3 regions of the Caproicibacterium sp. XB2 genome follow, and region 2 is predicted to be linked to each of the others. Evidence: predicted binding sites of a transcription regulator. Region 2 holds the regulator's gene; each other region holds the start of a gene.

What was found. Region 2 encodes HrcA, which represses chaperone genes, less so after heat shock. Its sites were predicted from a motif close to TGTTAGCACTCNNNNNNNNNGAGTGCTAACA; they were not measured.
Region 1: the regulator HrcA is predicted to act here: its motif matches at 1,496-1,526, upstream of htpG (molecular chaperone HtpG).
Region 3: the regulator HrcA is predicted to act here: its motif matches at 1,027-1,057, upstream of groES (co-chaperone GroES).

The regions. Positions count from the first base shown of each region.
Region 1 is NZ_CP173227.1:1,286,860-1,289,132, forward strand. It holds gene htpG (molecular chaperone HtpG) at 1-1,477, opposite strand, end outside; gene ACIHKT_RS06495 (GNAT family N-acetyltransferase) at 1,673-2,230, opposite strand; gene ACIHKT_RS06500 (hypothetical protein) at 2,247-2,273, opposite strand, start outside.
Region 2 is NZ_CP173227.1:127,686-129,958, forward strand. It holds gene hemW (radical SAM family heme chaperone HemW) at 1-758, shown strand, start outside; gene hrcA (heat-inducible transcriptional repressor HrcA) at 923-1,948, shown strand; gene grpE (nucleotide exchange factor GrpE) at 1,985-2,273, shown strand, end outside.
Region 3 is NZ_CP173227.1:1,367,742-1,370,014, forward strand. It holds gene groL (chaperonin GroEL) at 1-627, opposite strand, end outside; gene groES (co-chaperone GroES) at 692-976, opposite strand; gene ACIHKT_RS06890 (class I SAM-dependent RNA methyltransferase) at 1,215-2,273, opposite strand, start outside.

The DNA of each region.
Region 1 (2,273 bases), 840 kb from region 2:
ACTCTTTGTCGTCGTACTTCATCAGAGCACGCAGAGCAAACTCGTCCACGGGGCTGGTCAGGTACAGAATCTCGTACCCCTTGTCCTTAACCGCCTCGGTCTGCGGCAGCATATCCACTTTGGCGGTCGTTTCACCGCAGGCATAGTAAATGTTCTTCTGGTCCGGCTTCATACGGTCCACATACTCCTGCAGGGTAACCAGTTTCTTTTCACTGCTGGAGTAGAACAGCAGCAAGTCCTGCAGCAGTTCTTTGTGCTGACCGAAGTCGCTGTAAACACCGTACTTCAGCTGCAGACCAAAGGCTTTATAGAACTGCTCGTACTTTTCGCGGTCGTTTTTCAGCATATTCAGCAGTTCAGACTTAATCTTCTTTTCCAGACGGCCCTCAATAATATGCAGCTGGTGGTCATGCTGCAGCGTTTCACGGGAAATGTTGAGGCTCAGGTCCTGGCTGTCGACAAGGCCGCGTACAAAGCTGAAGCAGTCCGGCAGCAGGTCGGAACATTTGTCCATAATGAGCACGCCGTTGCTGTACAGCTGCAATCCCTTTTCATAGTCACGGGTGTAGTAGTCATAGCTGGCGCGTGCCGGAATAAACAGCAGTGCTGTGTAAGTAGCTACACCTTCGTTGTAGCTGTGAATCACCTTAAGCGGGTCCTCATAGTCGCCGAACTTGTTTTTATAGAAGCTGTTGTACTCTTCCGGCTTTACCTCGTTTTTGTTCTTCCGCCATAAGGGGACCATGGAGTTCAGTGTTTCCACTTCGGTATAGTCCTCATACTCCGGCTTATAGTCCTTAGGAGCATTTTCCGGCTTTGGTTTTTGGCGGCTCTTCTGCATATCCATGCGAATAGGATAGCGGATATAGTCGCTGTATTTCTTAATGAGGTTCTTAATCGTGTACTGGTCAAGGTATGTGTCGTAATTGTCGTCGTCTGTATTGTCCTTCAGGTCCAGTGTGATTTTTGTGCCGCGCTCTGCTTTTTCACAGGGGTCCACAGTGTATCCCTCCGCACCGCTGCTCTGCCAGCACCATGCTTCATCGCTGCCGTAGGCTTTGCTTTCCACTGTAACCTGCTTTGCCACCATAAAGGCCGCATAAAAGCCAACACCGAACTGACCGATGATATCGATGTTATTATCGTTCTTTTTGTCTTTGTTTTCCTGCTTAAAGGCGAGGGAGCCGGACTTGGCGATAGTGCCGAGGTCCTTTTCCATGTCGTCCTTTGTCATGCCGCAGCCGTTATCCTCAATAATAATTTTGCGGCCCGGTTTGTCCAGTGCAATGTGAATTTTGAAATCGTCACGGGAAAGGCCCGTGTCGTTTTCCTGCAGGGACCGATAATACATCTTATCTATCGCATCACTTGCGTTGCTGATTAGTTCGCGCATGAAGATTTCCTTGTGCGTGTAAATAGAGTTAATCATCAAGTCCAAAAGACGTTTTGACTCTGCCTTAAACTGTTTCATTGCAATACCGCCTCTGATTCTTGTTTTTAGCACTCTGCTTCGTCAAGTGCTAAATCCATTGTAAACCATTCGCTGGAAAATTTCAATAAACAAATTGTGAATACTTCGTCAAAAACGATTTTTGCCTTTTTATGCCGCTGCATTTTGCTGCGGCGCGAACATTCTGCGGAACACAAAACGCACCAGCGTTCCCTTGTTATTTTATTTCTGTTCGGAAAATTTGCATACCATCTCATATTCACCGGCATAGCTGCCGTCCCGATAGCGAAATGCATTGGGCAGCATCCCATAAATTTGGAACCCAAACCTGCGGTACAGGTGAAAAGCGCGCAGGTTAGTATCCACCACACCCAGCTCCACCTGTTCCAGTCCGGCTCTCTGGGCTGCCTCCAAACACGCCTGCAGCAGCGCGGAGCCAATGCCCTCATTCCAGTATTTCTGTTTTACGGAAATGCCGAAATCACCGCGGTGACCACAGCGGGAATGCACTTTATCCGTAAAAACACTCGCACTGCCCGCCAGATTTCCGCTGACAAAAGCAGACAGCATAATGCTGTGCGGGTCTGCCTCCACGGCTTGCAGAAGGTATGCTTCCTTTTCCGGTGTATCGCATATCTCGTCCGGATAACGCGCCATAAAGTCTGTTTCTGCGGAAGTAATACGCTGATGCTCTAAAATCTCCTGTGCATCTTCTGCAACAGCGCTGCGCAGAAGGCAGTCCTGTCCGTCTTTTAAAGTAATTTCCTTTTTGTACCGCAATGGCATTTCTCCTCTCTTACAGGACCTTTTCAATTTCGTGACG
Region 2 (2,273 bases):
GCGCGGATGAACGGGAACTGCGGCTGCTGGGCAGACAGCATACGGCGCAGGATGCGGCACGGGCCGTAGAAGACGCACACCGGGCGGGCATTGCGAATGTTTCGCTGGACCTGATGCTGGCGGTGCCGGGACAGACGGCAGAAACCCTGCAAAAAAGCGTGCAGTTTTGTTTGCAGGCAGGCGTGACGCACCTATCCATGTACCTTCTGCGGATAGAGCCGCACACAGCTTACTGGCAGCGGCGGGAGCAGATGGACCTGCCGGACGATGACAAGGCCGCGGAACTGTATGAAAAAGCATGCAGTCTAGCGGAGAAAGGCGGCCTGCGGCAGTATGAAATCAGCAACTTTGCGCGGCCCGGACAAGAGAGCCGCCACAACCTAAAATATTGGGACCTTGCACCATACCTGGGGCTTGGTCCGGCGGCACATTCCTATTTCGGCGGAAAACGCTTTTACTGGCCACGCTCACTGCGGGGCTTTTTGGCAGGGGAGGCACCGCTGCCGGAAGAAGATGCAGAAATACCGGCGGGCTCGTTTGCGGAATACGCCATGCTGCGCCTGCGGCTGACGGCTGGCCTGCGGGAAGCTGACTGTCGGAAGCGCTTTGGGCATGGTATTCCGGATGCCATGCGGCGGACAGCACAGCGATATGTGCCGGCCGGCCTGACACAGGTATCACCGGAGAGCCTGCGGCTGACACGGCGGGGATTTCTGGTTTCAAATCCGCTGCTGGCGGATTTGTTGGAGGAACTGTGAACGGTAAAAACCGCGCCCCAAATGGGCGCTTTTTTTATGAAAGTCTACAAATTCATAATGTATTTACAATTAACCTATTGACACAGGGGCAAAGTAATGATACATTAAGTAATGCAGTTAGCACTCATAAGCATAGAGTGCTAACTACAAAAGAGGGTGAGGATATGGAATTGACACCGCGCAAGCAGAAAATCCTGTCGGCAATTATTGAGCTGTATATGGTTTCGGGCGAACCGGTGGGCAGCAAGGTCCTGTGTGACAATTTGGACTTTTCCGTGTCCAGCGCAACAGTGCGCAACGAGATGAGTGACTTGGCGGCGATGGGCCTGTTGGACCAGCCGCACACCTCCGCCGGGCGGGTGCCCAGCGAGCAGGGATATCGGCTGTACCTGGATGAGCTGATGAAGCCGGCCAGTGTTACACCGGAAGAACGCCACTTTATTGATGCGCTGCTGCTGCCCAGTGCCTACGACCCGGAAAAACTGCTGGACGGCGTGGCCCGCACGTTGGCGGGCATCAGCCACATGGCAGCGATTACAACTACACCGAGCGGCAGTGCCGCGGCAGTGGCCGGCATTCAGTTCGTACAGACCAGCCGTCATACGGCCATGCTGATTTTGATGACGACTTCCGGCACGATGCACAGCCGTGTGTTCCACTGCGGCTTTGAGCTTTCGCCGGAAATTCTGCGTGTGTTTTTCCGTGTGTTTAATGAAAGCCTTGCCGGACGGCCGGTGCGCAGCATTACACCAGCGTATATCCAGACAATGGGTGCGTCCATGGGCGATACGGCGCTGCTGATGAGCAGTGCGCTGATGGCCCTGCAGGATGCGGCCAGGGAAGCAATGGGCAGTGACGTGCGCATGGACGGCCAGACAAACCTGCTGTTTTTTCCGGAACTGGGTGCGGATGACCTGCGGCGCATGATGCGCTATCTGTCGCAGCCGCAGCAAGTATATGGTTTGCTGCGCAGGTCCGGTTCCCGTGTGTATTTGGGAAATGAGAGCGGCGTGTCCGCACTGCGCGGAACCGGGCTGATTGTGGCGCATTATGCGGTGCACCAACAGGATGCCGGTGCAATCGCCGTGCTGGGGCCGATGCGCATGGATTACCCGAAACTGATTGGCAGCATTGATTATGTTGCCCGCAGTGTTGGCCGTATGCTGACAGAGCTGATAGACTGGCAGTAAAAGGAAGACAATTCCCAGAAATTTTGGATTGCATAGATGAAGGGGGTAGATGGGACTTTGAGTACCGAAGAAAAAAAGGAAACACAAGGCGCCGAAGAAAACGAGCCACAGCAGAAAACAGCGCCGGAAACCGAACAGCCCCAGAAAGAGGAACCGAAGCCGTCTGAGCCCGCTGAGGACCAGAAAGACAAACCGGCTGGAAAGGCCAGCAAAAAAGAAAACAAGGAACTGAAAGAAAAGCTGGAAAAACTGCAGAATGACTTGGCTGCTTTCAAAATGGAAGCGGACCAGCAGAAAGACCGGCTGATGCGCACCGCGGCCGAGT
Region 3 (2,273 bases), 760 kb from region 2:
CATTTTGTCGGTATCGGTGACGAGGTATGGGGAAACATAGCCGCGGTCAAACATCATGCCTTCTACGACTTCGCTGTAAGTTTCAGCAGTCTTGGACTCTTCAATGGTGATGACGCCATCGCTGGTGACCTTCTCCATTGCGTCAGCAATCAGGTTGCCGACAAAGGAGCTAGAGGAAGAAACGGTTGCAACACGCGCAATGTCATCCTTGCCCTTGACAGCCTGGCTGTTCTTCTTAATTGCCTCAACAGCTATATCAACAGCTTCCTGCATGCCGCTGCGGATTGCCATCGGGCTTGCACCGGCGGTAACATTCTTCATGCCTTCATGAATGAGAGCCTGTGCCAAAACAGTAGCAGTTGTGGTGCCGTCGCCCGCAACATCGTTTGTCTTCGTAGCGACTTCTTTAACCAGCTGTGCACCCATGTTCTCAAAGGGGTCTTCCAATTCAATCTCTTTGGCAATGGTTACACCATCATTAGTGATGAGCGGTGCACCGTACTTTTTGTCCAGCACAACGTTGCGGCCCTTCGGGCCGAGGGTAATCTTAACGGTATCAGAAAGCTTATCGACGCCTTTCATCAAAGCCTTGCGTGCGTCTTCGCCGTAAATAATCTGTTTCGACATACTTCATACCTCCAAATGTATTGTTCGGTGTCTGCAACATCCTGCAGCACCAGGTATTCAAAAATTATTCGACAACTGCCAGAACATCGGACTGACGAACAATGGTGTAATCTTCGCCGTCGACCTTCACTTCGGTGCCGGAATACTTGCTGGTCAGTACACGGTCGCCGACCTTAACAGTCATCTTAACTTCCTTGCCGTCTACCAATCCGCCAGGGCCAACTGCAACAACGTCAGCGACCTGAGGCTTCTCTTTTGCAGAGCCGGTCAGCAAAATACCACTTTTTGTGGTTTCTTCTGCGGGTTCCATTTTAATCAGGATTCTGTCGGACAAAGGTTTAATTGTCATAAAAATGCATCCTCCTTAACAGTTACATGGTAGAAATTATTTACTAGTTAGTTTAGCACTCGCTTTCCCTGAGTGCTAAACATTATTTTAGCCGATTTTTCCGAAAAATCAAGTCCTTTTTCAAAAAAAGTTCCGACTTCACAAATTATTTACAATTAAAGTGCCTTTTGGTTCTAATTTGGAATAAAAATGGCACTCTTTTTCTTAGAGTGCCAAGATTCCATACGTATATTCCCTTTTATGGATGCTTATAGAACATATAGGCACGGCATTTAATCATGCCATTATACAGTTTGCGGCTTTTATCGGCTTTCCGTCCAAAGCAGTGCTCAAAAATTTCATCGGAACAAATAACAGTATAATTCCAACCGCGGCGTGCCGGAAAAACTTGGCCCATGTTGCGGTACAAGGCTTCTGCCTGTTTAAGGTCCAGAAGGCGTTCGCCATAAGGCGGGTTGCAAATGACACAGCCATGCTCCGTCTGCGGGGCAAAATCGGCCAAATCTGCCTGCCGTGCCTGAATGCGGTCACCGACACCGGCCTTGCGGGCATTTTCCAGCGTCAGCTGAACCGCTTCCTCATCAATATCACTGCCGTAGCCGGTAAAAGCCGCGTCCCACAGGATAAGGTCCTGTGCACGTCCGCGCTCCTGCTCCCACAGTTCTTCCGGAATCTGCGGCCACTGCTGGGCCGTGAAGTGACGACGCAGACCGGGTGCCATATGCATGGCATACATAGCCGATTCAATCAAGATGGTACCGGAACCGCAGCAGGGGTCATATAGGTTTGCGTCCGTACGCACACGGGACAAGGCCGCCAGCGCCGCCGCCAGCGTTTCCTTAATCGGTGCCTGTGCCGCCTTTCTCCGGTAACCTCGCTTGTGCAGGCCAATGCCGGAAGTGTCCAGCATAACACGCACCTGGTCTTTCATAATCAGGAACTGCACCTGATACAAATTGCCGCTTTCCTTAAACCAGCTGACATGGTAACGGTTTTTCAAACGTTCCACAATCGCCTTTTTGATGATTTTCTGGCAGTCCGGCACACTGTGCAGCTGAGAAGAAAGGCAATGCCCCTTGACGGGGAACGCGTCCTCCCTGCCTATCCAGCATTCCCATGGCAGAGCACGCACGCCCTCAAAAAGCTGGTCAAACGTACAGGCAGGAAATGTACCCATTTCCACCTGTATCCGTTCCGCAAAACGGGAACATAGATTGGCCCGTACCAGCATCTGCGGGGTGCCGTCGAACAGTACATGACCATTTTGTGCCTGCACATTCTGTGCACCCATATCGCG